Regions from separate parts of the Nesterenkonia xinjiangensis genome, predicted to be linked through region 4. Evidence: riboswitches for the same ligand, from Rfam matches in the RefSeq annotation. Region 4 holds a riboswitch; each other region holds the start of a gene.
The links. A riboswitch is a leader RNA that binds a small molecule or an ion and turns the genes downstream of it on or off. The one in region 4 is predicted to bind thiamine pyrophosphate.
Positions count from the first base shown of each region.

Region 1: linked by a shared signal. The riboswitch ahead of HNR09_RS09470 (3-oxoacyl-ACP reductase) and the one ahead of thiD (bifunctional hydroxymethylpyrimidine kinase/phosphomethylpyrimidine kinase) in region 4 are both predicted to bind thiamine pyrophosphate.
Region 2: linked by a shared signal. The riboswitch ahead of thiC (phosphomethylpyrimidine synthase ThiC) and the one ahead of thiD (bifunctional hydroxymethylpyrimidine kinase/phosphomethylpyrimidine kinase) in region 4 are both predicted to bind thiamine pyrophosphate.
Region 3: linked by a shared signal. The riboswitch ahead of thiO (glycine oxidase ThiO) and the one ahead of thiD (bifunctional hydroxymethylpyrimidine kinase/phosphomethylpyrimidine kinase) in region 4 are both predicted to bind thiamine pyrophosphate.

Region 1 is NZ_JACCFY010000001.1:2,079,911-2,087,365, forward strand. Features, by position in the region: gene HNR09_RS09450 (ABC transporter ATP-binding protein) at 1-406, shown strand, start outside; gene HNR09_RS09455 (ABC transporter family substrate-binding protein) at 549-2,411, shown strand; gene HNR09_RS09460 (DinB family protein) at 2,600-3,184, shown strand; gene HNR09_RS09465 (carbon-nitrogen hydrolase family protein) at 3,263-4,102, shown strand; TPP riboswitch at 4,202-4,297, shown strand; gene HNR09_RS09470 (3-oxoacyl-ACP reductase) at 4,399-5,214, shown strand; gene HNR09_RS09475 (LLM class flavin-dependent oxidoreductase) at 5,217-6,575, shown strand; gene HNR09_RS09480 (aminodeoxychorismate lyase) at 6,556-7,455, opposite strand, start outside.
Region 2 is NZ_JACCFY010000001.1:2,342,442-2,349,896, reverse strand. Features, by position in the region: gene HNR09_RS10675 (thiamine pyrophosphate-binding protein) at 1-852, opposite strand, end outside; gene HNR09_RS10670 (hypothetical protein) at 978-1,484, opposite strand; RNA gene ffs (signal recognition particle sRNA small type) at 1,559-1,655, opposite strand; tRNA gene HNR09_RS10660 (tRNA-Ser) at 1,808-1,892, shown strand; TPP riboswitch at 2,180-2,286, shown strand; gene thiC (phosphomethylpyrimidine synthase ThiC) at 2,328-4,076, shown strand; gene HNR09_RS10650 (O-methyltransferase) at 4,080-4,853, opposite strand; gene HNR09_RS10645 (dihydrofolate reductase family protein) at 4,965-5,474, opposite strand; partial or broken gene HNR09_RS10640 (IS3 family transposase) at 5,793-6,976, shown strand; gene HNR09_RS10635 (TetR/AcrR family transcriptional regulator) at 7,175-7,455, opposite strand, start outside.
Region 3 is NZ_JACCFY010000001.1:1,647,898-1,655,352, reverse strand. Features, by position in the region: gene eat (ethanolamine permease) at 1-1,176, opposite strand, end outside; gene HNR09_RS07540 (FadR/GntR family transcriptional regulator) at 1,326-2,087, shown strand; gene moeB (molybdopterin-synthase adenylyltransferase MoeB) at 2,068-3,288, opposite strand; gene HNR09_RS07530 (thiazole synthase) at 3,281-4,072, opposite strand; gene thiS (sulfur carrier protein ThiS) at 4,100-4,339, opposite strand; gene thiO (glycine oxidase ThiO) at 4,345-5,568, opposite strand; TPP riboswitch at 5,558-5,664, opposite strand; gene HNR09_RS07515 (carbohydrate ABC transporter permease) at 5,680-6,552, opposite strand; gene HNR09_RS07510 (carbohydrate ABC transporter permease) at 6,549-7,455, opposite strand, start outside.
Region 4 is NZ_JACCFY010000001.1:3,277,146-3,284,600, forward strand. Features, by position in the region: gene HNR09_RS14670 (glycosyltransferase 87 family protein) at 1-315, shown strand, start outside; gene HNR09_RS14675 (SOS response-associated peptidase) at 434-1,309, shown strand; gene HNR09_RS14680 (AEC family transporter) at 1,372-2,373, shown strand; gene HNR09_RS14685 (hypothetical protein) at 2,657-3,091, shown strand; gene HNR09_RS14690 (SGNH/GDSL hydrolase family protein) at 3,231-4,391, opposite strand; gene chrA (chromate efflux transporter) at 4,518-5,759, shown strand; TPP riboswitch at 5,830-5,948, shown strand; gene thiD (bifunctional hydroxymethylpyrimidine kinase/phosphomethylpyrimidine kinase) at 5,939-6,814, shown strand; gene HNR09_RS14705 (GTP pyrophosphokinase) at 6,817-7,455, opposite strand, start outside.

The sequences.
Region 1 (7,455 bases), 1.2 Mb from region 4:
CGCCCATGATCTCTCGGTGGTGCGCCACATCTCGGACCGGGTGGCGGTCATGTACCTGGGACGCCTGGTGGAGATCGGTGACGTCGAGCAGATCTATGAGAACCCGCGGCACCCCTACACGCAGGCTCTGCTCGCGGCGATCCCGGTGCCCGACCCTGAGGTCGAGACCCGCAGGAGACATCTCGTGCTGGAGGGCGATCTGCCTTCGCCCACGGACGTGCCGGTCGGCTGCAGCTTCCGTCCCCGGTGTCCTCTCTACGCGATGCTGCCGAAGGACAGGCAGACCGTGTGCGAGGAGGTCGAGCCCGAGCTGGAGCATCTGGACGGCAGAGGCGATGTCGACCAACGGGTGGCCTGCCACCATCCGACCGATCTGCTCGGTGTCCAGCAGACCTCGCTGAGCTGAGCGGCGATGTGCTGAAGAGTCTCCGGCCGGGGAGCCCGCCCGCCCCGACCGGTCAGTGGCCCTGAGACGGCGAAGCCTCGTCGGTCAGGGAGGGAAGAGCGGAGCTTGGGCGTCCGTGCATTCGTACTGGAGGAGAGGACAGATGACATTTCCGAAGAGAAGGACCCTGCGACGCAGGGCAGCGCTGCCCGGTGCCGTGCTGGCGATCGGCGCGCTGACCCTGTCGGCCTGCGGTGACGGTGACGGGGGAGGCGGTGGATCTGCTCCCGATGAGGCCTCACTGAGCGGCGACCTCGAGGAGGTCTATGACATCAACGCCCAGCCTGCCGACGCCCTCCAGGAGGGCGGCCAGCTCACCCTGCCGATCGGTCACTTGGGTCCGAACTTCAACGGTCTGACCAATGCGGGCAACGCGCAGGACACCCGGCAGATCCTCAGCGCCGTCCACACCGCCAGCGCCTGGAGGTTGGACCCGGAGGGCGACTACGTCCTGAACGAGGACTACTTCCTCTCCGCAGAGCAGGAGATCACCGACGACGGCGTCCAGCTGCTCCACTATGAGCTCAATCCGGAGGCCGTCTGGAACGACGGCACGCCGATCGACTTCGAGACCTATGAGCACACCCTCGCCATCCGTTCGGGGGACGAGGAGGGCTACGACCTGGTGAGCACCACGGCCTATGACCAGGTCGAGAGTGTCGAGCAGGGTGAGGATGAGTGGCACTTCACCATCACCATGGAGGAGATGTATCAGCCTTGGCAGAGCATCTTCAACGGGGGCAGTCAGGGGGACAGCCCCATCATCCACCCGGACGTTGACACTCCGGAGGAGTTCAACGACGGATTCGTGAACGACGTCCGTCCCGAGTTCCTCGCGGGCCCCTTCACCGTGGACACCATGGATCTGGCCGCCAATGTCATCTCGCTGGTGCCCAACGAGAACTGGTGGGGTGAGGCGCCGGTGCTCGATCGGCTGAACTTCGCCACCTATGAGACCAGTGCGACCATCCCGGCGTTCCAGAACGGCGAGATCGACGCCACCAGCGTCGCGACCCGGCCCCGCTACGAGGAGCTCACCGAGTGGTCCGAGGACGGTTACGACATCCGTCGGGGCCAGCGCATGGCCACCTGTGGCTTCGTGCTCAACGGGGACGCCACCAACCTCGACGACGTGGCGGTGCGTGAGGCGATCTTCCGCGTCCTGGACCGCGGGCAGCTCGCCGCCATCCAGTTCGAAGGCATCAACTGGGACGAGGAGACTCCCGGGTCCTGGCTGATGATGCCCTTCGATGAGCGCTATGAGGACGCCTACCCGGTCGAGGACGACGACCCGGAGGGTGCCGAGGAGGTGCTCGAGGAGGCCGGCTGGACCTTCGAGAGCGACGACGACGAGTTCCGCAGCCGCGACGGTGAGGAGCTCCGCGTCGTCTTCAACACCTTCGGGGATGACCCGATCAACCAGGCCATGGTCCAGGCCGCGCAGAGCATGGCGGCCGGTGCCGGGATGAACCTGGACGTCAACAACCAGGGGTCGGGGCAGTTCGGCGAGGTCGTCGGCGGACGTGACTTCGGCCTGGTCAACATGTGCTACGGCAAGGCCGGGGCGGACCCGACCAGTGCCCCCAACCAGTTCTACTCCACTGGTGACGGAAACCTGACCGGGCTGGGGAACGAGGAGCTCGACGACCGGATCAGCGAGCTGTTCGGCATCGAGGACGACGATGAGCGCTTTGCCGAAGCGCAGGCCCTGGAGCAGGAGGCGCTCAGCGAGTACTTCCACTACCTCGCCTACGCCAACGGTCCGGTGATCACCGCCTTCCGGGAGGGGCTCGCGAACTACGGTCCGAGCCTCTTCGAGACCACGGATTGGACTCAGGTCGGCTGGGAGGACGACGCCGGCCACGACGGCACCGACACCGGCGTCGACGTCGAGGAGCTCGAGGACACGGATCCCGAGGACGCGGACGAGGATGCTGACGAGGAAGACGCGGACGAGGAGGACTGAGGCTCTCCGGCCCCCGCGACGCGTCATGTGTCCCCGTCTTGTTCGTTCGTCCCCGTGCAATTCCACGGGGACGAACGAACAGGGCGGGGACAAGACGCAGAGCAGAGAGAGCCCGCCATGTGCGGGTGGTGTCAGGGTGCGGCCGGGGAACGGTGCCGTGGGAATGAGGCAGCTCTTACAGTTCCCCCATGAGCGATGATGATGCTGAGCCAGAGATGCTGCTGCGCTACCTGCAGGGGCTCCGTGAGGCCCTGCTGTGGAAGCTCGACGGCGTCCCGGAGCATGACGTCCGCCGGCCGCTGACGGCGACCGGGACGAACCTGCTGGGCCTGGTCAAACATGTGGCCAGCATGGAGATGGGCTACTTCACCGCACCGCTGGGCCGTCCCAGTCCGGTGCCGATGCCGTGGCTGGAGGCCGGCGCCGCCCTCAACGCGGACCTCTACGCGACTCAGGAGGAGAGCCGCGAGTGGGTGCGGGACTTCTACCGCACCTCCTGGCGGACCACCGACGACGCCGTCGCCGAGCTGGGCCTGGGTGCGCCCGCCCAGGTGCCCTGGTGGGGAGAGAACGGGCGCACCACTCTGGGGCGGCTGCTGGTCCACCTGATCGCTGAGACCGCACGGCACGCGGGTCATGCCGACATCCTGCGTGAGCAGCTCGACGGCGCCGTGGGCATGCAGGACGGCAATGACAACATGCCCCCGGCCGAGGATGCCGAGTGGCAGGACCATGTGGTGGAGCTGCAGCGCATCGCTGACGAATTCCTCTGAGCTTGAGGCGTCTGCGGAACCAGGGGAGGGATTCGGCCCGCGCTCCCGGGACGCGGCGCTGCGACGTAGGCTGGGCCCATGCGTATCGCAGCAGCACAGATCGTCACCGGTGAGGACCCGCAGCAGAACCTGGCGCTCGTGGAGAAGTGGACGGCGCAGGCCGCTGAGGCCGGCGCCCGTCTGGTGGTGTTCCCCGAGGCCGTGCAGCGCGCTTTCGGACACTCGCTGACGCCCATCGCCGAGCCTGTCGACGGAGCCTGGGGCACCGAACTGCGTCGGATCGCGGAGCGCCACGGGGTCGCGATCGTCGCGGGCATGTTCACCCCCGCACAGCCGGGGGAGCAGGGCCGCGAGCGGGTGACGAACACCCTGCTCGTGGTGGACGGCGCAGTGGACGGCACCGGAAACGGCGTGCTGGCCGCCTACGACAAGATCCACCTCTACGACGCCTTCGGCTTCCAGGAGTCCAAGACCGTGGCTCCCGGCGAGGCCCCGGCCCGGTTCGCTCTGGACGGGCAGACGCTGGGGCTGGCGACCTGCTATGACATCCGCTTCCCGAACCTGTTCACCGCCCACGCCCGGGCCGGCGCGCTCGCCACCATCCTGCCGGCGTCGTGGGGTGCCGGGCCGGGCAAGGTGGACCAGTGGCGGCTGCTGGCTCGTGCCCGGGCGCTGGACTCCACGCAGTACGTGATCGCCTGCGGCCAGGGCCTGCCCTCGGCCGCCGGCGTCGAGGCGGTGGAAGGGGCGCCCACCGGGGTGGGTCACTCGATGATCGTCTCGCCCACGGGAGAGATGCTCGCCGAGGCTGGCGAGGCCCCGGAGCTGCTGGTGGCCGACCTCGACGCCGACGTCGTCACCGCTGCCCGGCAGAGGCTCCCGGTGCTGGCCAACGCCCGGGAGATCCCGCAGGGCTAACGTTCACGGAGCCCAGAGGGCTCAGGAGTCTGCGGGACGCCGGCTGACGGCCCGTCCTGTCATCGACTGGCTGTGACGCCCGCCATGTGATGAGATGAAGGCTGTGACACGGGGTGCCGCGCACTGCGGCTGAGATGACACCCGTCGAACCTGATCCAGTTAGCACTGGCGAAGGGATCGTCCGGCTGGTGCGGCGTTTGGCCGCATCGCGGCGGTGAGCATCGGTCCGCAGATGGCCGCAGGCTCACGTCGCACATCGCCTGCGGGCTGCCTTCGCCTCGAGACGAGAGGCACGCATGAGCACCGCCACCATCACCACAGAAGTCACCTCCCAGCACGACGACGGCGCGCTGCCGCTGAGCGAACAGGTCGTCGTCGTCACCGGCGGCGCCCGCGGCCTGGGCGCGGCGATCACCCGCGCCTTCCTCAGCGAAGGCGCCCGGGTGGTGGTCAACTACCACTCCTCGCAGGCCGCCGCCGAGGAGATCGCCGCCGCCCACCCGGAGCGGGCGCTCGCGGTGCAGGCCGACGTCCGCGACGCGGAGCAGGTCCGCAGCCTGATCAGCACCGCGAGGGAGCATTTCGAGCGTCCGGTGACCACGGTGGTGAACAACGCCCTGGTGGACTTCGCTTTCACCGGCGACGCCCGCTCCAAGGCCGATGCGATCACCGCCGAGGAGTTCGAGGCCCAGTTCGCCGGCTCCGTGACCGGTCCGCTGAACCTCATCCAAGCGGCACTGCCCGGGATGCGCGAAGCCGGCCAGGGCCGAGTCATCACCATCGGCACCAACCTCTTCCAGCACCCGGTGGTGCCCTACCACGACTACACCGCCGCCAAAGCGGCCCTGCTCTCGCTGACCCGCACCTTCGCCGACGACCTCGGCCCCGAGGGCATCACCGTCAACATGGTCTCCGGTGGGCTGCTGCGCACCACCGACGCCTCCGCCGCCACTCCGGAGGCGGTCTTCGACGCCATCGCCGCCGGCACTCCGCTGCGCACGGTCACCACTCCGGAGCAGCTGGCTGACGCCGCGCTGTTCTTCGCCTGCCCGTGGTCCCGCGGGGTCACCGGACAGAACCTCATCGTCGATGGCGGGCTGGTGAAGGGCTGAGCATGGGAGCGGTCGCACCGGAGGTCAAGCTCAACCTGTTCCTCTTCGGCGTCGGGCACCACAAGGCCGCCTGGCGCGCCCCGGACTCCGCTGTCGAGCGCCTCGGCGACGTCGACTATTACATCGACCTGGCCCGCACCGCCGAGCGGGGGAAGCTGGATGCGGTGTTCTTCGCCGACGGCCACTCGCTGGGCATCGGCGCTGTCGAGGACGGCCCCACCTGGTTCCTGGAGCCGCTGACGCTGCTCTCCGCCATGAGTCAGCACACCGAACGGATTGGGCTGGTCAGCACGGTCTCCTCCACGTTCTGGACCCCGTTCCACGCGGCCCGGCTGCTCGCCGGCCTGGACCATATTACCGGCGGGCGCATCGGCTGGAACGTGGTGACCTCCATGTTCGACGCCGAGGCGCAGAACCACTCCTATCCGTCCATGCCTGCCCATGCAGAACGCTACGCCAGGGCCGAGGAGTTCATCGACGCCGTCATCCGGCTCTGGGACTCCTGGCCGCAGGAGTCCCTGCTGCACGAGCGGGACGGCCGCTACGCCGACGGTGGCATGATCGCGCCCATCGACCACCAAGGCGAGCACTTCCAGGTCGCGGGGCCGCTCAACGTGCCCCGCCCGCCGCAGGGCCGGCCGGTGCTCTTCCAGGCCGGGGCCTCGGAGCAGGGCAGGGACCTCGCCGCACGTCACGCGGAGGCGATCTACGCCGTCGCCTACGACGCCGAGGCCGCACTGGACTACAGCACCGACGTACGACGTCGGCTCGCCACCGTCGGCCGTGAGCCCCGCGGCACCGCGATCATGCCCGGGCTGGTCACCTACGTGGGCTCGACCATAGCTGAGGCGCGGGCCAAGCAGGCCGCTCTGGACGAGCTGCTGCCCACCGAAGCCTCGTTGCGCCAGCTGAGCGTGTTCATCGGTCAGGACGCCTCGGGCTGGGAGCTGGACGCGCCGGTCCCGGATCTGCCCCCGTTGGAGGAGTTCACCGGGCCCAAGGGCCGCTACGCGACGATCCTGCGGATCATCGCCACCGAACAGCCCACGGTCCGGCAGCTGCTGGGACGGCTCGCCGCCGGGGGAGGGCACTGCACCATGGTCGGCACCCCGGAGTCCGTCGCAGACGAGATCGAACGCTGGGTCGACTCCGGCGCCGCCGACGGCTTCAACCTCATGCCGCCCACCCTGCCGGGAGGGATCGAGGACTTCGTGGAGCACGTGGTCCCGGAGCTGCAGCGCCGTGGCCGGTTCCGGAGCGAATACACCGGCACCACGCTGCGCGACCACCTCGGCCTGCAGATCCCGGAGCGGCGCGGCTCCGAGGTGCAGGAGTCCGCGCTCAGTCCAGCGGGTGGTTGACAGGGAGGTCCTCGGCGAGCAGATCGATCAGCTCAGCGGTGAGCTCGTCGTCCACGGCCAGTTCGGCGTCGTCGAGGCGGGCCACCGGGGAGACCAGGCGCACGGAGGAGGCCAGGAAGAGATGGTCGGCGTCGAGCAGGTCCTGCGGAGTCAGCGGCCCGTAGCCCAGCTCCCACCCGGCCTTCTCGGCGGCGGTGAAGATCGCGCCCTGGGTGGTGCCGGGCAGGATGCCGGTCTCCAGCACCGGGGTGGTGAGTCGGCGGGCGCCGTTCGCCCCGCGGGTGACGATCAGCACCGTGGAGGTGGGTCCTTCCAGGACCTGCCCGTCGGAGGTGGTGTAGATGACGTCGTCGAAGCCATGCTGCCTCGCCCAGCGCAGCGAGGCCATGTTGACCGCGTAGCTCAGCGACTTCGCCCCCAGCAGCAGCCAGGGTGCGCGTTCGGCGGCGGTGGAGTCATAGCCGCGGTCCAGGAGGGTCACGCCCACCGGCTGGCCCCGGGTGGCGCGCATCGCCTCGGTCACCGGGCTCAGCAGCGCCCAGTACGTCCCGGCAAAGGCAGGATCGTCGGAGGCCGGCTCGCCCTCCACCCCGCGGGTGGCGACGAGCTTGATGGTCAGCTCATCCGGCAGGGCGCCGCGGGTGCGGTACTCCTCGAAGCCCAGTTCGACGGCCGCCCGCCAGCTCTGCGCCGGAGGGATGCTGATGTCCAGGATGTCCGCAGAGCGGGCCAACCGCTCCAGGTGGGCCTCGATCTTGCGGACCCGGCCCTCCACCGCGTACATGGTCTCGAAGACCCCGTCGCCGCGCACGGCACCGAGATCCGTGACCCGCAGCTGCGGCTGGTGCGGGTCAAAGATCAGTCCGTCAGGGTGCTCGAC
Region 2 (7,455 bases), 930 kb from region 4:
CCGCTGCTGCGAGGCCGCCCCGGAGTAGATGCCGACGAAGTTCTCATCGGACTCGTCCACCAGGGTCTTACCCCAGGCCAGAGTCGCGAAGGGCAGGTTCGAGTCGGCGAGGAAGGAGGCGAGCTCCTCGGTGGCACCGAGCCGGTGGACCAGCAGATCCGCCAGCACGGCGGTGCGCCGGCCGGGCAGGAAGCGGCGCAGCGCCTCCTCGAAGGCGGCCTCCGCACCGGGGGTGGTCACCGGCAGGTCGGTGGTCAGCGGCTCCGACGGAGGGAAGGCGGGGACCGCGGCGACGTCGGCGGCCAGCATCAGATAGCCGGGGCGACGGCGGAAGACGACGTCGCGCAGGACCCGGTCGATCTCCCAGGTGGCGGTGGCGGCATCGAGATCGGCGTGGGCGCAGGTGACCTCCTCGGCCATGCGCAGGAAGTGTTTGAAGTCGCCGTCGCCCAGCGAGTGATGGATCTTGCGTCCGGACGCCTGCGTCTCCTTCGGCGGGGCGCCGACGATCTGCACCACCGGCACTGACTCCGCGTAGGAGCCGGCCAGGGCGTTGATCGCGGAGAGCTCACCGACGCCATAGGTGGTCAGGAAGGCACCGATCCCGCGGATGCGCGCGTAACCGTCGGCGGTGTAGCCGGCATTGAGCTCATTGGCGGAGCCGACCCATCGGATGTCCCGGTGGGCGACCACGTGGTCCAGGAAATGCAGGTTGAAGTCACCGGGGACGCCGAAGAGCTCGGTCAGGCCCAGTTCGGCGAGCCGGTCGAGCAGGTAGTCGCCGATCGTGTAGCCCGGCGTGCTCGGGCTCGGAGACGAAGCCGGAGCCTCAGGGGTGGGGTTCTCGGACACGTGGTCAGCCTTCCGGTCATGGCGGTCCGCCTTGTGGGCGTCCGCCGGATTGAAGAGGTCAGTGCGTCCCGGGTCACAGGATGCGCCTGCCCCATTGTCCAGGAAGTCCGGAGGTCCCGCGCGCGTCAGCCGGGGGTGCCCTGCCCGTCCGCCTGTCGGCGCTCCATCTCAGCGATCCTCCAGGTGACGACACCTCCGGCCAGTGCCAGTACTACCCGCGGTGCGGGGACACGGAGCCGGCGCAGCCCTGACTCCAGTGCCGTGTCTGCCCAGAGGCCCGTGCGCATCACGGCGTAGGCGGCACCTCCGAAGAATCCGGCGGCAGCCAGACGGACGGCCAGCGGGGACTCGCATTCGGCCTCGGCCTCGCCGTCGGCCTCGGATCGAGGGGGCTCGGCTCGCTCGTCGCCCTCCAGCCCGATCTGCCGGGCGATCCGCTGCGCCTGCTCGGGACAGAGGAACATCCCCGCCATCGTGATCGAGGGGGCCCAGACGATGGTCTCCCGCAGCCAGCGCGGGTAGCGGCGGACGGGGATGAGTGCGACGGCGCCACTCGCCAGGCCCTGGCCGATGGGACCACGGCAGATCTGGAGCAGCGGAGACGGTGTGCGTCGAGGCGTGGGATCAGTCATGTGCTCCACGGTAGGGAGGAAGCACGGCGTCGTCGTCATCCCGGAGGGGGAGTTCGTGGTTCCGCCCGGAGGCATGAGGAGGCCCCACGTGCACCTGCCAGAGCCCGCCTACCCTTGCTACCTTCCGGTCCTGGGGGAGTTCAGCAGGATGACACCACACGTGGGGCCGGCAACCATGGTAGCCCGCAGGGCTCCACACACGCCAGCTGAGCACCCGCCGGAACCCAGATCCGGGCACGATGTGCATTTTCCTGCTGTTCTCCGCTAGCATGGAGTCTGCTCTCGCGACGCCGGGTGTTCGCACCCGCAGATCGAGCGCTGAAGGAGGATTCGCCTAGCGGCCTATGGCGCACGCTTGGAACGCGTGTTGGGTTCACGCCCTCGGGGGTTCAAATCCCCCATCCTCCGCCCACAGCACGAGGCCCCCGGTCATCTGGCCGGGGGCCTCGTCGCGTCTGCGGTGCCGTTTCCTCTCCCGGCGTCAACGTTTCTCCGCACCCCACACTTCTCGAGTGGCCACGTCTGACGGCATCTGCCCGGGGCGCGCCGACGAGCACCTCCAGATCCCGTGATTCGCGGCCACGGGATGCACCCGGGACACGTGACGCGATGCACGACCGACACCCGACGCGCTCCCGTCCTCCCAGGTCACGCGTCATATGCCGACGTCCGCGCCGTGCAGTGGGCTACGCTCGACGAGTCCACACGGGTGCCCCTGCAGGGGCTGAGATCAGGCGATGCACGCCTGGACCGTCGAACCTGACCGGGTCATGCCGGCGTAGGAAGTGAGGGCTCATCATGAGCGATTTCTCTCAGCACACCTCTGTCTCCACCTCCCCCACCATGGAGGTCCACCCTGCCCACGAACGGGCGAGCGTCAGCGACAGCGAGGGCATGGAGGTCCCCGTGACCCGGGTTCACCTCCATGATGCCCCGGACGGCTCCGTCCACGAGCCTGTGGACGTCTACCGGACCGCAGGTCCCGGGGGCGACCCCCTCGAGGGCCTGCCGCCGTTCCGTGACCCATGGATCACGGCGCGCGGTGACACCGTCACGTACGAAGGCCGGGGCCGCCGTCTCAGCGACGACGGCCGCTCGGCCGTCCGCCGCGGTGGGGCGAGCGAGGAGTGGCGGGGCCGACGTCCCGCCCCGCGGAGAGCCGCCGAGGGGCGCAGGGTCTCCCAGATGCACTATGCCCGCCGCGGCATCATCACCGAGGAGATGCGCTTCGCCGCGCTGCGCGAGGGCTGCGAGCCGGAGATGGTCCGCCGCGAGGTGGCCGCCGGCCGGGCCATCATCCCGGCCAACATCAACCACCCCGAGTCCGAGCCGATGGTCATCGGCCGGGAGTTCCTGGTGAAGATCAACGCCAACATCGGCAACTCGGCGGTCACCAGCTCGATCTCCGAGGAGGTGGACAAGCTGCGGTGGGCCAACCGGTGGGGCGCCGACACCGTCATGGATCTCTCCACCGGTGATGACATCCACACCACCCGGGAGTGGATCCTGCGGAACGCTCCGGTGCCGATCGGCACGGTGCCCATCTATCAGGCTCTGGAGAAGGTCCATGGCGACGTCTCCGCCCTGAGCTGGGAGGTCTTCCGGGACACGGTGATCGAGCAGTGCGAGCAGGGTGTGGACTACATGACCGTCCACGCCGGCGTGCTGCTGCGTCATGTGCCGCTGACCGCGGAGCGCGTCACCGGGATGGTCTCCCGGGGCGGCTCGATCATGGCCGGCTGGTGCTTGGCACATCACCGGGAGAACTTCCTCTACACCCATTACGACGAGCTCTGCGAGATCTTCGCCGCCTACGACGTCGCCTTCTCTTTGGGCGACGGGCTGCGCCCCGGGTCCATCGCCGACGCGAACGACGAGGCACAGTTCGCCGAGCTGGACACCCTGGCGGAGCTGACCGGGCGCGCCTGGGGTCACGATGTGCAGGTGATGGTCGAGGGTCCAGGCCACATCCCGCTGCATCTGGTGCGCGAGAACGTGGAGCGTCAGCAGGAGCGCTGCCACGGGGCCCCGTTCTACACGCTGGGACCGCTGGTCACCGACATCGCACCGGGGTACGACCACATCACCAGCGCGATCGGCGCCACGGAGATCGCCCGCTACGGCACGGCGATGCTCTGCTATGTCACGCCCAAAGAGCATCTGGGCCTGCCGAATCGCGAGGACGTCCGGGCCGGAGTGATCACCTATAAGATCGCCGCCCATGCCGCCGACCTCGCCAAGGGGCACCCGGCGGCCCAGAACCGTGATGATGCGCTCTCGAAGGCCCGGTTCGAGTTCCGCTGGAAGGACCAGTTCGCCCTCTCCCTGGACCCGGAGACCGCGCAGGCCTTCCATGACGAGACCCTGCCCGCCGAGCCGGCGAAGACTGCGCACTTCTGCTCGATGTGCGGGCCGAAGTTCTGCTCCATGCGGATCTCCCAGGACATCCGTGACGAGTTCGGCTCGGCGGAGGATCAGCGGGGCATCGTCGCCGAGGGCATGGCTGCCAAGAGCCGGGAGTTCACGGCCTCCGGCGGCAACGTGTACCTGCAGCCTGACATCCCGGTGGGGCCGCCGGTGACGGAGTCCTGAGCTTCAGCCTCGGGTGACCACCGCCAGGCTGAACCCGTCCCAGCTCTTCGCTCCGACGGTCTGCACGGCTGTGGCCTCGAGCCGCGGATCTTCGCCCTGCATGGTGAGGAATCGCCGGATGCCCTGGATGTCTGGGTCGTCGGAGTCCGCCTCGAGCACCCCGCCGTCGCGGACCACATTGTCCCCGATGATCACGGTGCCCGGCCGGACCATCTCCATCACCAGCTCCAGGTAGCGCGGGTTGCCGGCCTTGTCGGCGTCGAGGAACACCAGGTCGAAGGGCTCGCGCGTCCCAGTGCGGACCTCCTCCACCAGGGACTGCAGGGTCTGCTCCGCGGAGCCCAGACGGATGTCCACCTTCTCCCCCACGCCGGCCGCGTCCAGGTTCGCCCGGGCGACGGTGGCGTGGTGGGGCTCGACCTCACAGGTGACGATGCCGCCGCCGTCGTCGAGGGCGCGGGCCATCCACAACGTGGAGAAGCCGGCCAGCGTGCCGACCTCGAGCACCTGCCGGGCCCCGGAGATCCGCACCATCAGCTCCAGATGCTTGCCCTGGGCCGCGGAGATCTCGATGGCCGGCAGCCCGCCCTCCTCCGCCCGGCGCTGGACCGCGGCGAACTCGGGCCCAGGGCGGACCACGGCCTGCTCCACATAGGCGTCGACGGCGGCGGCCTTCGGGGCCCCGACGTCGGGCCCCGAGCGGGCCAGCGATGAGCTCGGCGTCTCGGCGGCGGATGAGTGGTCTGCGGGGAGGCGCTCTGCGTCAGAAGTGTCCATGACCGCCACCCTAGGGCGGGCCGCTGACGCGCGGAAGACCCGACCTTCGCGGACGGGCCCAGAGGCCTGATCTGGTGTCACCGTCCGCAGTCCACTTCGTCGGGTACCTGCTCAGATCGCTCGACGACGCACCCGATAGCGCAGGTGAAGCACCCCGTCGCCCTGAACCACCACCTCAGGATCCTCCAGCAGGTGCTGTGCGTCCACGGGCCCGAAGTAGCGCTTGCCGGACCCGAACACGACAGGTGCGACGTCCATGCGCACCTCGTCGACCAGTCCTGCGGTGAGCACCTGGCCGTCGACGAATGAGAACGGCGCCTCGGGATACCACCCCTCGGGCCTGCCTCGGTGGGTCACGACGACGACATGGGGAACACCGGGAGGTGTTCCGTCCCAGCCATTCGTCATGTCGAAGACGTGGCGACCGACGATCGTCGCCCCGATCTGGTCCCAGTACGGCCGGACGTAGTCGTAGGACGTCTGCGACACCTTCAAGACGCCGCTCTCGTCCAACGGCACGTCACCGCTGAGCAACCAGTCGAACAGCGGCCCGGGCTGATCATTCGCGTCCGCGATGAAGCCATCTACCGAGACCGACGCGTACATCACTACTTCGCCCACGGGCCCTCCTCCGCTGCGGGAGTGCCTCCAGGCTAACGTCTCGTGGGCTGTCCGTCCTAGTAGTACTTTGTTAGGTGGGTCCGGCGCGTTGGCAGTAGGGGCAGCAGCTGAGCATTCGGATGATTGCTGCTTGGAGCTCGATCAGCAGCTGGCAGAAGCTTAGGCTGCCCCTGGGGCTTTTGGGTCGGCTGCCAGGCGTTGGATGGTGATGAACAGGTGGGCTGCGCTGACCAGGGTCACGTGGTGGTGCCAGCGGGGCTGATGCAGGAACAGGTGACATCTGATGTTTAGCGCCGTGAGTGCTGGGCAGGAGAGGATGTCCCTACGGCAGGAAAGTACCCGGAGGAGTTCCGGGAAGATGTTGTCGCGGTCGCGAAGAACCGCGAGGCCGGTGTGAGTCTGAAGCAGATCGCAGCTGATTTCGGGATCAGCTACGCGACCCTGACGAACTGGATGCGTCAGGACGCCACGGATGCTGGTGAGCGCGAGGGCCGCACCACGGATCAGAAGGACGAGCTGCGTGAGCTGCGTCGGCGTAACCGACTGCTAGAGCAGCAGAACCTGGTGCTGCGCCGGGCCGCAGCGTACTTATCGCAGGCGAATCTGCCGTCAAAAGGCTCTACCCGCTCGTAGGCGATCTCGCCGCCATCGAAGGTGTTCCTGTGGCGGTGACGTGCCGGGTATTGAAGATCGCCCGCCAGCCCTACTACCGATGGCTGGCCAACCCCATCACTGACGCCGAATGGGAAGAAGCCCACCGGCTCAACGCGCTGATCGAAGCTCACCGGGAGGATCCGGAGTTCGGGTACCGCTACCTCGCCGATGAGGCCGAGGACGCCGGCTACCCGATGGCGGTGCGCACCGCGTGGCGGCTGTGCAACACCCAAGGGGTGGCTTCGGTGATCAGCCGCAAGCGTCGGGGCAAAGGCACCCGCCCCGGCCCGCCGGTCCATGACGACCGGGTGCAGCGGAACGTCCGGGCTGATGCTCCGAATCAGGTCTGGCTGACCAATATCACCGAGCATCACACCGCTGAGGGCAAGCTGTATCTGTGCGCGATCAAGGATGTCTGCTCCCGTAGGATCGTCGGCTACGCGATCGACTCGAGGATGAAGTCCTCACGGGCAGTGCGGGCGATCAATAACGCTGTGGCCCGCCGCGGGGCCGCCAACGTGGCCGGATGCATTCTTCACTCAGACCGTGGGTCGCAATTTCGAGCGAAGAAAGTCACCCGGGTGCTGGAGCACCACGGGCTGATCGGCTCGATGGGCCAGGTCGGAGCTGCTGGTGATAACGCGGCGATGGAGTCCTTCTACTCCCTGCTGCAGAACAACGTCCTTGACCGTGAGGTTTGGGCGACCCGCCAACAGCTGCGGATGAAGATCCTCACCTGGATCGAGAAGACCTACCACCGAAGGAGGAAGCAGCAGGAGCTGGGGAAGATGACCCCGGTAAAGTTCGAAGCACGCCTAGTGGAGCAGGCAGTCGCCCTGGCGGCCTAAGAACGAACTGTCACCTGCTCCTGCATCAGCCCCTTTCCATCTGGAGGGCCATCCGGTCCTGCTCGGTCCTGAGTAGGCCCAGTGGTACAGCCCCGGCGTAGTGAGCTTGGAGCAGCTTAGTGCGTTCGTCACAGAGATGATCGCATTCAACGACCGGGGTTTTGCGTTCGGTCTTGGCCGTGGCGAAGTGCTATTAGGTCATTGCCCCGAGCGGCTTCCTCCGCTGACTGAGGAGTCCTCGGCGACGCCTACGATCAGGGAGTCGATGACACGCAGGATGCCGTCAATCACCTGCTCTGCGGGCAACTTCTCTTGGACGACTTGGCATGCGAGAAGATCGGCACGGGTCAGAGCCAGGATCGCGTGCGCACCCAGCCGGGGTTGGACCGCGTCGCCCAGACGGGCGAGCTCGCCAGCGAGAACCTCATGGATCCAGCGATAGTCATCGGATTCGAAGATGGTCGGGGCACCGGCCACTT
Region 3 (7,455 bases), 1.6 Mb from region 4:
GTTGAGCAGCACATAGGACACGGCGGCGCCGAAGACCGCGATGTTGATCAGCAGCCCGCCGTCCCCGATCACGGCGGCCAGGATGAAACCGACGGTGCCCGGCACGATGAGCGCCACCCACGGGGTGCGGCGGGAGGAGGTCAGCGAGAGGAAGCGCGGCAGGTACCCGGCCCGGGAGAGCGCGAAGAGCTGCCGGGAGTAGGCGTAGACGATGGAGAAGAAGCTGGCCACCAGCCCTGCCAGACCGGCATAGTTCACGAAGGCCGCTAGCCAGGACCCTTCGCCGTACACGGCGCGGAGCGCCTCGGGCAGCGGGGACTCCGAGGAGCTCATGGCCTCGGCGCCGGCGGCACCGGGGACGAGGACCAGCATCAGGGCGCCGAAGACCAGCAGCACCATCATGGCGACGATGATGCCGCGCGGCAGGTCCCGCTTGGGGTCGGCGGTCTCTTCGGCGGCCAGCGGCACGCCCTCGATGGCCAGGAAGAACCAGATGCCGAAGACCAGGGCCCCCAGCACACCGGTGATGCCGAAGGGCAGGAAGACGCTGGAACCTGCTGAGCCGTCGGCGGCGATGTCGAAGAGGTTGCTGACCTCCACGTGGGGCAGCAGTCCGAAGACGGTGGCCGCGAGCGCGACGACGGCGATCAGCGTGATCCCGAGCATCACCTTCAGCGCCTCCCCCACGCCCCAGAGGTGGATGCCGATGAACAGCAGATACGCGGCCAGGTAGATGGGCCAGGAGTTGGTCAGTCCGAACAGCCCCAGGGCCTCCACGTAGCCGCCGATGAAGGTGGCGATGGCCGCGGGGGCGACGGCGTACTCGATGAGCACCGCCATGCCGGTGGCGAACCCGCCCAGTGGGCCGAAGGCTCGGCGGGCGAATCCGTAGCCGGCACCGGCGGTGGGTATGGCGGAGGACATCTCTGCCAGCCCGAAGACCATGCAGGTGTACATCAGGCCCATGAGGACGAAGGCGATGAGCAGCCCGCCCCAGCCGCCGACGGAGAGTCCGATGTTCCAGCCGGAGAAGTCTCCGGAGATCACGTAGGCCACGCCGAGGCCGGCGAGCAGGATCCATCCGGCCGCCCCTCGTCGCAGCTGACGGTGCTTCATGTAGCTCTCGCCGACTCGCGTGTACTCCACATGTGCTGTGGAACCTGGTGTTCGTGACATGACACCCTCCCCAATGGACTGTTTTCAGTCCTTTGAACAGCACTACTGTGAGAGATGTCTCCCAGAGATGTCAAGAGTTCCGCCCGAAAATCGGTGAGGAGATCCTTCTGAAATACCATTGCGAGGAGCCTCTATGGCATGCTGATTCCATGTCTGAGTCGCCGTCGCTCCCCGCGCCTGCCGCGTCGCTGAGCCATGTGCTGGGCCAGACCCGGCGGGGGAACGTGCTGGAGGAGACCATCGCCCGGCTGCTGCGCGGCATCCGGCTGGGCAGCTTTCCCCCGGGGGACAAGCTGCCTCCGGAACGTGAGCTGGCCGAGTCCCTCGGGGTCTCCCGGAGTACTCTGCGCGACGCCCTGGCCGCACTGCAGCACACGGGCCATCTCTCGGTGCGCCGCGGGCGGTACGGAGGAACCTTCGTGACGGAGGAGCCGCCGGGGCCTGCCACGACGCTGCACGCCGGCGACGCCGCCGACGTCGAGGACGTGCTGACCTTCCGCGGTGTGGTCGAACCGGCGGCGGCCTCGCTGGCGGCCGCGGCGACGCTGAGCACAGAGCAGCGCTCAGCGCTGGTGCAGGCGCTGCAGGCCGTGGATAACGCGGAGCCGGCGCAGTACCGGCCCTTGGACGCCCGGCTGCACTGTCTGATCGCGGAGCTCTCCGGCTCGGCGATGCTCACGGCGTCGGTGGTGGAGGCCCGGGCGGCGGCCAGCGCCCTGCTGGACCGCATCCCGTTCCTGGACACGAACATCGCCCACTCCCAGGAGCAGCATCAGGCGATCGTCTCAGCTATCCTGCAGGGCGAGCCGACGCGGGCGGGCGAGCTGATGCAGGAGCACCTGGAGGGCACCGCCTCGCTGCTGCGCGGATTCCTCGCGGATGAGGGACCGGCTAGCGGCCCGCAGCCTTGACCTGCTCGTATCCGCCCACCAGGTTCCGCAGTCCGGCCTCGGGATTCCGGTGGCGCAGCACCGCGAGCGCCTGCCGCGAGCGGACCCCGATCTTGCAGTAGAGCACCACGGGCCGCTGTTCGCTGGCCTCGTCGATCCCCGGCACCGGGGAGCCGTGCCAGAGTTCGCCCAGCGGCACGTTGACCGCACCCTCGACGTGCCCGGCCGCGTACTCCCAGGGCTCACGGACGTCCACGACGCCGGCGATCCGCCCGGACTCGACGGCGGCCTGCAGCTCGCGGATGCCGATGTCCTCCGGGCCATACGGATGCCCGGTGTAGGGGTCAGTCTCCCCCATCACCGGGTGCAGGGCCGGGTCCTCCTCCACCGCACAGGCATCCCCGCCGGCGGACGGTCCGCCGCCCAGCCCGGCGACGTCAGCCCCGATGCTGGTGACCGGCTCCCGGTCCGGGTCCGGCAGCAGCCGCACCTCCCGGAAGGAGGCGGTGAGCGCGTCATAGGTCATCACCCGGCCGAGCAGGGTGTCACCCACTCCGGCCAGGAACTTGATGGTCTCAGTGGCCATCAGCGTGCCGATCACACCGGGCAGCACACCGAGCACCCCGGCCTCAGCGCAGGTGGGCACCTCCCCGGCGTCGGGGGCCTCGGGGTAGAGGTCCCGATAGGTGGGGCCGCGCTCCCCCGAGGGAAGCCGCGACCAGAACAGGCTCACCTGCCCGGCGAAGCGCAGGATGGAGCCGTAGACCAGCGGCTTGCCGGCGATCTCGCAGGCGTCGGAGACCACGTAGCGGGTCGCGAAGTTGTCCGAGCCGTCCACCACGATGTCCACCGGCTCCACCAGCGCCAGCGCGTTCTCGCCGGTGATCGGCTCCCGGTGCTCGTGCACGGTGATCTCCGGGTGCAGCCCGCGCATCACCGCTGCGGCGGACTCCGTCTTCGGCCGGCCGATGCCGGCCTCCGAGTGCAGGACCTGCCGGTGCAGGTTGGAGCGGTCCACGACGTCATGGTCGACGACGTCGATGGTCCCCACCCCGGCGGCGGCCAGGTAGGTGAGGATCGGGGCGCCGAGACCGCCGGCGCCGATGACCAGCACTCGGGCGTCGAGCAGCCGCAGCTGCGCATCGGGTCCGAAGCCGGTCAGCGAGAAGTGCCGCTGGAACCGTTCCAGCTGGGTCTGCGAGAGATCTTTCAGCTCAGTCAACGGGGTCGATCCTTCCTTCCATCGCGGAGGAGGCCAGGGCATGACGGCGGCGGGGGATCCGCCCCGCCCCGGCACAGAGCCAGCCGGAGGAGACGGCCAGGCGCATGGCGTGGGCCATGTCGGAGGGCCGCTGGGCGCGGGTGACTGCGGAGGCGACCAGCACGGCGTCGCAGCCGAGCTCCATGGCCAGCGCGGCCTCGGAGGCGGCGCCGATGCCGGCGTCGAGCACCACCGGCACGTTCGCCCGGGAGGCGATGAGCTCGATGTTGTGCGGGTTCAGGATGCCCAGACCGGTACCGATGGGCGCCCCCAGGGGCATGACGGCGGCGGCTCCGGCCTGCTCGAGGCGCACGGCCGCGGCCGGATCATCGGTGGTGTAGACCATGGGGATGAAGCCCCGGTCGGCGAGCTGCTCGGTGGCCTCGAGAGTTTCGATGACGTCCGGGAGCAGAGTGTGCTCATCGGCGATGACCTCGATCTTGATGAGGTTCGTCTCGAGCGCCTCGCGGGCGAGCTCGGCGGTGAGCACCGTGTCCTTGACGGTGTAGCAGCCGGCGGTGTTGGGCAGCACGTCGATGCCGAGCCGCTCGAGCATGGCGAACACGCTGGTCTTGGTCTCCGGGCTGTAGCGGCGCATGGCCACAGTGGTCAGCGTGGTGCCGGAGGCGAGCAGCGCCTGCTCCAGGGCGTCCAGGTCGGTGATCCCGCCGGTGCCCATGATGAGGCGGTTCTGCAAGGTGTAGTCGCCCACCTGCAGGGAGGGAGGAGTGGTGGCTGTGGTCATGGTGCTCTCTTCGGGTCAGGGGGCGGCTCAGCCGCCCTGCACGGCGGTGACGATCTCAATCTCCTCGCCGTGGCTCAGCACGGTGGCGGCCCAGGCGCTGCGCGGGACGACGGCGGCGTTGATCGCCACCGCCACACCCAGGCGGCCGCCGTCGGCGGGGGTGCCGTCGGGGCTCAGCTCGCGCCCGGTGGTCTGCGCGACGGCGTCGACGACTGTCGCCCCCTCGGGCAGCTTCACGTCTTCTTCGTTGATGGTCACGGTGAGCATGGGTCTCACAATCCTGTGGGGGTCATCTCTGGTGCGGTCAGCGACCGTGTCGGGCTCATATAGGCGAGCATCTGCCGGTCCGCCGCGCTCAGTGCGGCCTCGCCGTCGTCGCTGAGCAACGCGGCGGCCAACCGTGCGGCCAGCGGTGCCAGCAGGATCCCGTGTCGAGAGTATCCGGTGGAGATGACGACGTCGGGCGCCCCTTCCAGCCGGCCCAGGTAGGGGATGTCGTCAGGGGTGCCGGGGCGGGCCCGGGTGGTGATCTCCTCCAGCTCCATCTCCTTGACGGCGGGCAGCACGGCGACGGCGTCGTCGAGCAGCTCCTGCACGGAGCCCGCGTGGGTGCCGGGCATGCCATCCTCTCGCGAGGAGGCGCCGATGACCAGCCCGCCGTCGGCCCGTGGCACCAGGTAGACGTTGCGGCCGGCGACCTTGGCCCGGACGGTGGCGCCGAGGACGTGGTCCTCCCCGGGGAGCAGCTGGCCGGGACGCACCCGCAGGCGCAGCACGTCTCCGTGGACGGGCCGCAGATCCAGCGGGGCGCGGGCGGGCAGGCCGGCGATGTCGGCGCAGCCGAGCCCGGGCACCAGGAGGACCTTCTGCGCGGTGCGCTGCGTGCCGTCGTCGAGGGTGAGCGTGTGGGAGCCCTCCGCGTCGGGGCCGCCGATTGAGGTGACCCGCGCCTCCACGCGTCGGGCGGGCGGGCCGGCGTCGGGGAATCGAGCAGGATCCAGCGGACCCTCGAGGGCGGCGAGCGCACAGCTGGCCAGCATCCGGGGGTCCACCTGGTGGTCGCTGGGCACGTCCCAGCCCTTGGAGATGCCGGGGGCGAGTGCCGGCTCGCGGCGGCGCAGCTGGCCGGAGGTCAGCGGTTCCACGGCCATGCCGTGGGCCTGCTGGACGGCGACGAGGTCGGCGACGGCGTCGCGGTCGGAGCGGTCCGCGGCCAGCAGGATGGTGCCGTTCTCCCGCCACCCCGTGGGGGCGTCGACGGCGGCGTCCAGCGTGGCCAGGAAGGCCGGGTACTCGGCCCGGGCGGCGGTCATCAGCGGGTAGAGCCTGTCCTGCCCATACTGGACTTCGCTGATCGGGGCCAGCATCCCGGCGGCGGCGTAGCTGGCGTCCCGGGCGATCTCGGGGGCGATCATCGTGACCGCGTGCCCTTCGCGCCTCAGCTGCCAGGCTGACAGCAGCCCGACGACGCCCGCTCCCACGACAGTGACGCCCACAGCTCCTCCTCACGGCGGCATGATCCGCATCGAGTCCGAGTGGTCGGCGGGTTCGCCCTCTCAGCCCGGCCGGCCCGGGCTCCCACGGAATGCAGGTTCCATTCTAGTGGGTCAGCCCTTCACTCCGCCCGCTGCGATGAAGCCGGTCCCCAGGCTGCGGCCCACGAAGAGGTAGAGCACGATCACCGGCAGGGAGTAGAAGAGCGAGAACGCCGCCAACTGGCCGTAGGCGACTTGGCCATACTGTGAGGAGAACGTATAGAGGGTGACGGCCGCCGGCAAGTTGTCCGGACTGAGCAGCAGCATGAAGGGGACGAAGAAGTTCCCCCACATCATGACGAAGGTGAACATCGTGGCCACTCCGAGCCCTGACCGCATCAGCGGCATCACCACGGCCCACAGCGTCCGATAGACTCCGGCACCCTCGGTCCAGGCGCTCTCCTCGATCTCCATGGGCACGGCATCCATGAACCCCTTGGTGAGGAATATGGCGTACGGCAGCGAGGAGGCGCCGAGGAAAAGGATCGCGCCGAACATGGAGTCGATGAGGTTGACCTGCACGAAGAGCGAGTACACGGGGATCATGATCGCCGTGATGGGCAGGCCGGTGGAGAAGATGATGGTCAGCAGCAGGGACCGCTTGCCACGGAACCGATACCGCGAGATCGGGTACGCACACAGCACCGCCGCGGTCATGGTCACCAGAGTGGCGCCGCCGCACAGGATCAGCGAGTTGGCGATCGGCCGGAAGGTCGTCTCGGCGTTCCAGATGGCGCTGAAGTTGCCGAGGCTCCATCGCTCCGGCCATGAGACGGCGAGGGACGCGTCCGTATCGAAGGCGGCGAGCCCCACCCAGAGCAGAGGAATCAGGAACATGGCCCCGATGAACGCCATGACGAGTGTCGAGGCCGTCTCCGTAGTCCGTGCCCTGCGGCCCTTGCCGCCCCTGGCCGGCGCGGTCCGACGTGCTGAGGTGGTGGTCATCGTTTGTCCTCCTCGGGAAGCAGCCGCAGATAGGCGATCGAGGCGACCGCGCCGATCAGCAGGAGCAGCAGGGCCACGGCGGTTCCGTAGCCGAGCTGCCCGTAGGAGAAGGCCTGCTCATACATATAGAGCGGCAGGGTCTGGCTCTGCTGCGCGGGCCCTCCCCCGGTCATGATGAAGATGAGCCCGAAGACGGACAGTGTCTGCAGGGTGATGAGCATCAGGTTGGTGGCGACGGCGGGGCGCAGCAGCGGCAGGGTCACAGACCAGAACCTGCGCAGAGGGCCGGCCCCGTCCACTGACGCCGATTCCTGGATCTCCGCGGAGATGCTGCCCAGCGCCGCCGAGTAGACCAGCATGGAGAACGCCGTGCCCCGCCAGATGTTCGCGAAGGCGACTGCGAGGATCGGAAGGCTGAAGAGCAGGTCCTGCTGCGGAAGCCCGATGGACTCCAGGATCACATTGAGGCTGCCCTCGTCGGCGAAGAAGGTGTAGAGCAGGTATCCGGCCACGACTTCGGGCAGGATCCACGCCGCGATGACGATGGCGGTGATGACGAACGTCACGGCCCGGTGGGCCTTCTCCATCAGCAGTGCGAGGAACAGCCCGAGAAGGTTCTGGCCGATCACCGCAGACACCACGGTGAAGACGAGCGTCAGCCCGACCGAGTTCCAGAACTGAGAGTCGGTGAAGGCGTCGGTGAAGTTCTCGAACCCGACGAAGGAGGTCTCCGCCGCCCCCTCGCCGCGGATCGCGGAGTCGGTGAAGGCCAGCCAGAGCGAGTACAGGATGGGGCCTGCCATGAACAGCACGAGCAGCGACAGCGCGGGAACCATGGGGACGGCCCGGCCGAACGTGAGGCGGTCCCCGATGGTGCGATTCTGCCGTGGAGGCCCTCCTTCG
Region 4 (7,455 bases):
TGGCAGGCCGCCGAGGTGTTCCACTGGGCGGCGGTGTGGCTGATGAGCGCCAAGATCACCTCCGGCGGGGAGTTCGGCGCCGGGCATCACCTCATCGAGGCCGCCTACGGGCTGGGCATCGTGCTGCACATGGCCACCGTGATCTACCTGATGGTGCAGGTGGTCCGGGAGATCCTGCATCCGGAGCGTGACGTGGTGCGGCAGGGTGCGCCCGACGACGCCTACGACCCTCTTGCCGGAGTGCTCGCCGGCCATGGTGACGCCTTCGCCCTCCCCGGGCTGGGCCGCCCGGCCGACCTGCGGCTGCGCTGGTAGGCCTGCTCGGCCACGTGCTGCCCGCAGCCGCCGACGGTGCTCGGGGCTGCGGGACTTCTGCCTCCGCCGTCGAGCACGTACGCTCCGGAGAAGTGGAGGACGTGGGGAATGGAGAGACATGTGTGGACGCTATGTGATGGCACTGCGCGCCGGTGACCTGATCGATGCACTCGAGGCCTGCGGGATCGATGACGTCGCCCTGGCCGGCCCGGCCACCGGCGTCGATGCGTCGCCGGCGGGTCCGGAGCAGTCGTGGCGTGTCTCCTGGAACGTCGCGCCCACCTCCACTGTGCCGATCCTTGTGGAGCGATATGAGGAGGGTGCGGACGAGGCCGGGACGCACGCGGGGCGACAGCGGGAGATCCACCCGGCCCGGTGGGGCCTGCTCCCGCGGTGGGCGGAGACCGCCGCGTTCAGCTCGAAGACCTTCAACGCCCGCTCCGAGACGGTGGTCTCCAAACCCAGCTTCCGCTCTGCGGTGCGCCGCCGTCGGTGCGTGGTGCCCGTCCAGGGATACTACGAGTGGAAGGTGTCCCAGGAGCCGCAGACCGGCAAGACCGTCCGTGTCCCGCACCTCGTCCGAGACCGTGAACGGCCGCTGATCCTCTTCGCCGGTCTCTACGAATGGTGGAAGGACCCCGAGCGCGAGGCTCAGGGGCGGGACGCCTGGGTGCTCTCCACCACGATCCTCACCGGCCCGTCACCCGATGTCGGCGAGGACGGCGCAGGCCCGGCCCACGGTGACCGTCCGGTGCTCACCGAGCTGGCCCAGCTGCACGATCGTCTGCCGCTGGCCATGAGCGCCGACGAGGCGGCCGACTGGATCGCTCCGGGGGAGCGGAGCCGGGAGGACACGGAGGCGGATGTGGAGCGGCTGCGGCTCGGGGCTGTGGAAGTCGCTCGCGGGTGGACGCTGCATGAGGTGGACCGTGCGGTGGGCAATGTCCGCAATGACTCTCCTGAGCTGATCCGGCCCCCTGACGTCATGTTCTGAGCCCCCGCTGGGCGAGGCCCGGGGGAGTGCCACCCATGACCTAGGATCGTACGGTGCTCTCCATGCTCACGACGATCGCCCCGATGTTCCTCGTGCTCGTCGTCGGATTCCTGGCGGGCTTCGCCTCCCGATTCCGCGGATTCCAGGGTGCGTTGAACGCCTTCGTCTTCTATTTCGGACTGCCGGCCTTCGTGTTCTCCGCCGTGGTGGCCGCACCTCCGACCGGCCGCTTTCCGGTGGGGGCGGTGATCATCGCCGCGATGGTCACGTTGGCGCTCTCCGTGGGGACCTACGGCACGGCCCATCTGCTGGGTTCGCGTGCCCGTGCTGGGGCGGCGCCGACTTCACTGGCGGCCACCTTCGGCAACGTCGGCTACTTCGGCATCCCGATCACGCTGAGCACGATCGGGCCTGAGGCCGCACTGGCTGCCGGCATCATCCATCTGGTGCACAACATGATCTACATGACCGGTTATCCGGTGGTCCGCACGGCCCTCGGCGGGGCTGAGACCACGCCGCCGGGTCCCGGGGATGCGGGGGACACCTCCTCAGAGGTGGGGTTCCGCTCTGCCTGGCGACGTCGGCTCTGGCCGATCGTCCGCCGAGCGGTGCTGCTGAACCCCATCGCGCTCTCCATGGCCGCTGCACTGCTGGTGGTGATGACCCCGCTGGCCCCGCCCCAGGTGTTCTCGGAAGGGGTGGAGATGATCGGACAGACCGCGGTCCCGCTGGCGCTGTTCGCCGTAGGGCTGGCCATGCACCCCGCACTGGAGGGCATCCGCAGCGGCGGAGTGCCCAAGCGTTCGATCGCGCTGGGCACGGGGGTCAAACTTCTGCTGCTGCCTGGGGTCACCTGGCTGGCGGTGCTTCCTTTCCTGGACCACTTGGGGCCGGTCTGGGCCGCGACACTGGTGCTGATGGCGGCCATGCCGTCGTCCACCACGGTCTTCATCTTCTCCGAGGAATACGATGGAGACGGTCGTCTGGCCGCGGCGATCCTGGTGGCAGGCACCGTGCTGAGCGTGGTGACGTTGCCGATGATCGCCGAGCTGCTGCAGATATAGGGGAGGTCGCGACGGTCGGTCGGGGACCATCACCCTTCGGAGGCCGAGCTTGAGCACGCGTGAAGGCGGCAGGCTCTCCTGCCAGAACTCACTCGTCACCGGCCTCATCATCGTGACGATGGAATCGAACGTCACGTCTTAACAAGGCGAGTGATCTTCCCTAGTGTGGGGTGCAGAGTCCGTCGGGAATCGTGGACCGCAGGCATTCGATGTGCGGCGATGCGGCGGCGCTCACTGAGCACACGGAAGAATGAGAACACCGCAGAAGGGGTGCCGAGAGACAATGATGACACGGACTTTCTATGCCACCGCAGCAGCCGCAGCACTGACCATCGGCACAGCAGGAGCCGCCTCCGCTGCCGGTGACGGCCACCACCCCGCTGAGCCAGAGGCCCCCGCCCCGAGCCCCGAGCCAGTGCTCACGGAGACCGAAGAGCCGCCGAACGCCCCGGTTCTCGAGATCAACCGTCTCAACCACCTGGTGATCGTGACCTGGGAACCGGTGGATGGCGCTGAGACGTACCGGTGGTCACTGGCAAGCGAAGAAGAGACCGTCGACGGCGGCCTCACGCACGAGGGCAACCGGGCGATCGCGTACGACACCATAGGACTTGAGCCCGGTTTCTACACGCTCAGTGTGATCGGATTCGACGAGAACGGTGTTCCCGGCGAGGCAAGCAGTGTGGAGGTCCAGGTCGCCGGGATGATCGGCGGCTGAGCGATACCCACAACGCAGAGGTGCTCTGAAGGCCCCGCCAGAGGTGAGGGCCAGCTAGGTGCTAAGACGGGACATCCGCACCAGCGTCTCGGCGGGCCGTCCGCGACGCTGACGCAGTGTCGGGACGGCCCGCCGTCGTTCATCGTCCCGAAGGGCTCGCCAGCACTGCGCGGGCGAAACGTTCCCCGATGAAGCGGTGCGTCGCAGTGTCGGGGTGCAGGCCATCCGGCAGAGGACGGGTCTGTGCGTCGTCAGGACCATAGAGCTCCAGGCCGTCCACCAGGTGAAGGTCCGGGTCGGTCGAGGCTCGCTCTGTCACGATGCGCGTCAGCTCGGTCCGCACCACCGTCAGGTCGAGCCGCCCCTCAGAGACGTGTGCCGGATCCCCGGTGGCGTGGAAGACCCGACGCACGCCGCCGTCGTCATCCGTATGGTCCGTCGCGACGACCGGCCCGGGGGTGAGCTCCTGGATGCCGCACCACAGGGGCGTGATCACGTGCACCGGCGTGTGCGGATGGCCGTCGCGGATCGTGTCCAGGAAGCCGTGGACCGCCGGAGAGAAGCTGCGCAGCCGGAAGACGTCCCCGTTGACCACGTTGATCCCCAGCTTGAGGGTGATCACCTCGGCCGGCAGGTCACGGATGGTGCGGGCGGTGAACTGGTCGAGCATCGCATTGCCGCCGAAGCCCAGGTTCACCACGTCGTGGCCAGAGAGCCGCGCCGCCACGGCGGGCCATGTCCGGGAGGGGCCTTCCGCATCGGAGCCGTGGCTGATGGAGCTGCCGTGGTGCACCCAGCGCGGTCCGGCCGGCGGCACCGGGAACACAGGCTCGTCGCTCTGCAGGGACACCAGCTCGGCGGGCTCCTCATACGGCAGCCAGATCTCCACGAGCTTCTCTCCGGTAGGCAGCAGCCCTGTCGGCGCCGCATCGGAGAGCTCCACCGTCCATGGTGCGTCCGGCATGTCGCAGGGGTGCGCCACCGCTCGTGAGGTCAGGACGCCGTCGACCAGCACATCATGCACCGGCGCGGGGCGCACAGGGTCCTGACGGGCTCCCAGGTCGGTCGGCAGCACCTGCATCGACAGACGTCGGGCGCTGGTCCGCAGTCGGAGCCGCACACCGGCCGGCGCCGCCGCCACGGCTGCCGTGCCCGGATCATGGAGCTGGGCGCGCGCGTGGGCAGGCAGACGCTGGGGCAGGAGCCCGTGCCTCCCGGGGACGAGCTCCACCGCCCCATGGAGGTGGTGATCCATGATGCGGGTGGTCTGCAGGGCAGTGGCCTGGGACAGCTCGGTCATGCCTCCAGAGTCTACTGACCTCCCCGTGGCCGGCCTGCGGGTCCACCCGTCGCTCGCAGGCCGCAGAACGGGACGAGGCGGTGACGTTCGCCATCCGTTAACCTGACTTCGACAGTCTGGAGTCCTGTGAGCCACGTACACCACCCCTCAGTCCCCGCTCGAGGCCATGACGGCAGCGTCGCCGAGGTCTTCCTCATCTTCCTCCGTCTCGGACTGACCTCGTTCGGCGGTCCGGTCGCCCACCTGGCCTATTTCCGTGAGGCCTTCGTGGAGCGGCGCCGGTGGCTGAGCGAGAAGGCCTATGCGGATCTCGTCGCTCTGTGCCAGTTCCTGCCGGGGCCGGCCTCCAGCCAGGTTGGGATGGCCCTGGGTCTGCAGCGAGCCGGCTGGGGAGGGATGTGCGCGGCATGGTTCGCCTTCACCCTGCCCTCGGTGCTGCTCCTGGTGGCCTTCGCCTATGGTGTCGCCACGCTCGGGGACTTCTCTGATGCGGGCTGGATCCACGGGCTCAAGGCCGCCGCCGTCGGCGTCGTCGCCCATGCGGTGCTCGGCATGGCGAAGACGCTCACCCCGGATGCGCCCCGGGCGAGCATCGCCGCCGGGGCCATGATCACTGTGGTGCTCGTCCCGCAGCCTTTCGTGCAGGTGGGGGCGATCGCCGTCGCCGGACTGGTCGGCCTGCTGTGGCTGCGTCCCGAGACTCCTCAGCCCCGGGACGAGGACGCCTTCACCGTCAAGGTCTCCAAGAAGGTCTCCGCCGGTGCGCTGATCCTCTTCGGTGCCCTGCTGGTGGGGCTGCCGCTGCTGGTCGCCTCCGCCGGGTCGGCCGCTTGGCACGGGGCGGCCCAGCTGGTGGACCTCTTCTATCGCGCAGGCTCTCTGGTCTTCGGCGGCGGGCACGTGGTCCTCCCGCTGCTGGAGGCGGAGATGGTCGGGCCCGGGCTGGTCGACTCGGAGGTCTTCCTGGCCGGCTACGGCGCCGCCCAGGCGGTACCCGGCCCGCTCTTCACCTTCGCCGGCTACCTGGGCGCCTCGACGATCGAGGGACCCGGCGGTGCCGCCGGGGCACTGATCGCCGTGGGGGCGATCTTCCTGCCTGCGGCGCTGCTGGTCATCGGAGCCCTGCCGTTCTGGGAGGCGCTGCGGGGTGCGCCGCTGGCACGGCGGGCATTGACGGGTGTCAACGCCGGGGTGGTCGGAATCCTCGCGGCCGCGCTCTATGACCCGGTGTTCACCGCCGGAGTGCTCGACGTCGGCCTGGTCGCCCTGGCCGTGGCCGTGGCCTGCTTCGTCGCGTTGAACAGCTGGAAGGTGCCGGCCTGGGCGGTCGTCATCGGTGCAGGCTTCCTGGGCTGGATCGTGCTCTGAGCACCGTCCGGGACGTGCCGTCGTCGGGCAGACCGTGTGAGGTCCCGCACGCCCTCGTCGACTAGACTCGATCAGCGGCACGGGGTGCCTGAGCCTGCGGAGCGACTCTGCACAGCGGCTCAGGCTGAGAGCACACCCGTTGAACCTGATCCTGATCATGCTCGCGAAGGGATGCCCCGATGACGTCACCCTCCTCTGCTCGCCCAGCTCCGGGCTCCCCACGGGAGATTCCCAACATCCTCTCCATCGCCGGGACCGACCCCACCGGGGGAGCCGGGATCCACGCGGACCTGAAGAGCTTCGCCGCCCACGGCGGCTACGGGATGGCGGTGGTGACTGCGCTGGTCGCGCAGAACACCCAGGGTGTCCGGGAGATCCATCTGCCCCCGGTCTCCTTCCTGCAGGCGCAGCTGGAGGCGGTCAGCGATGACGTCTCTCTGGACGCGGTCAAGGTGGGCATGCTCGGAACGGTGGACGTCATCGAGACCGTCTCCACTTGGTGGGACGCTCTGCCGGGCCGGCCTTGGCTGGTGGTGGATCCGGTGATGGTCGCAACCTCGGGGGACCGGTTGCTCCAACCGGACGCGGAGCAGGCGCTCATCGGATTTCTGCACCGGGCGGACCTCATCACCCCGAACATCCCGGAGCTGGCGCTCCTGGCCGGAGGACCACCCTCCGAGGACGGCGAGTCGCTGATCCGCCAGGCCCGCACCGTGGCGGACGCCCATGACGTCGTCGTGCTCGCCAAAGGCGGACATTTCGACGACGACGAGGTCGAGGACATCCTGGTCCACCCGGCCGAGGACGACGGCACGCGCAGGCCCGAGGGGCGGCACGTCTCGGAGCGCATCCGCACCACCAACACCCACGGCACCGGCTGCTCGGTGTCCTCGGCGTTGGCCGCACTGCGGGCACGTGGACTGGACTGGGAGACGGCGGTGCCTGTGGTCAAGGAATGGATGACGGCGGCCCTGCGAGACACCGAGCGGCTCGACGTCGGCCGCGGCCACGGACCCATCCAGCACTTCGCGCAGCTGTGGGAACGCCGCTTCTGAGCTCAGTTCTGCTGAGAGGAGGCCTGCTGGGCGATGTCCTCCCACTTCCAGGCGGCTGTGGTGGCCTGCTCGCCGGAGAACTCGTCCTCCGAGAGCTCCTCATCCGGGAACCACGGCCCGGTGCGGGGCCGGTCGGCAGCGGCTGGGGTGGGGCCGGTGGCGCCCTGGCCAGAGGTGGGGGCCTGCTCCTTGAGCTGAGTCACGCGGTCCCTGATCTCAGCCATCTGGCGATCCAACGCGGCAGCCTTCTCCGCGGCGTCACGCAGCTCCTCGTGAATGTCGTCCGGGACCTCGCCGGAGTAGGTGTAGTAGATCTTGTGCTCCAGGGAGGCCCAGAAGTCCATGGCGACGGTGCGGATCTGCACCTCGACGTAGACGAACTCGGTGCGATTCGAGAGGAACACCGGAACCTGCACGATCACGTGCAGACTCTGGTAGCCATTGGGCTTGGGACTACGGATGTAGTCCTTGACCTCCACGACCCGCAGGTCCGGCTGGCTGCACAGCATCTCCGCCACCCAGTAGGCGTCGGAGACGAAAGAGGTGGTGATGCGGATGCCCGCGATGTCTCGGATCGATCCACGGATGCCCTCCAACGTCGGCTCGCAGCCGTAGCGCTGCACCTTGTCCAGGATCCGATC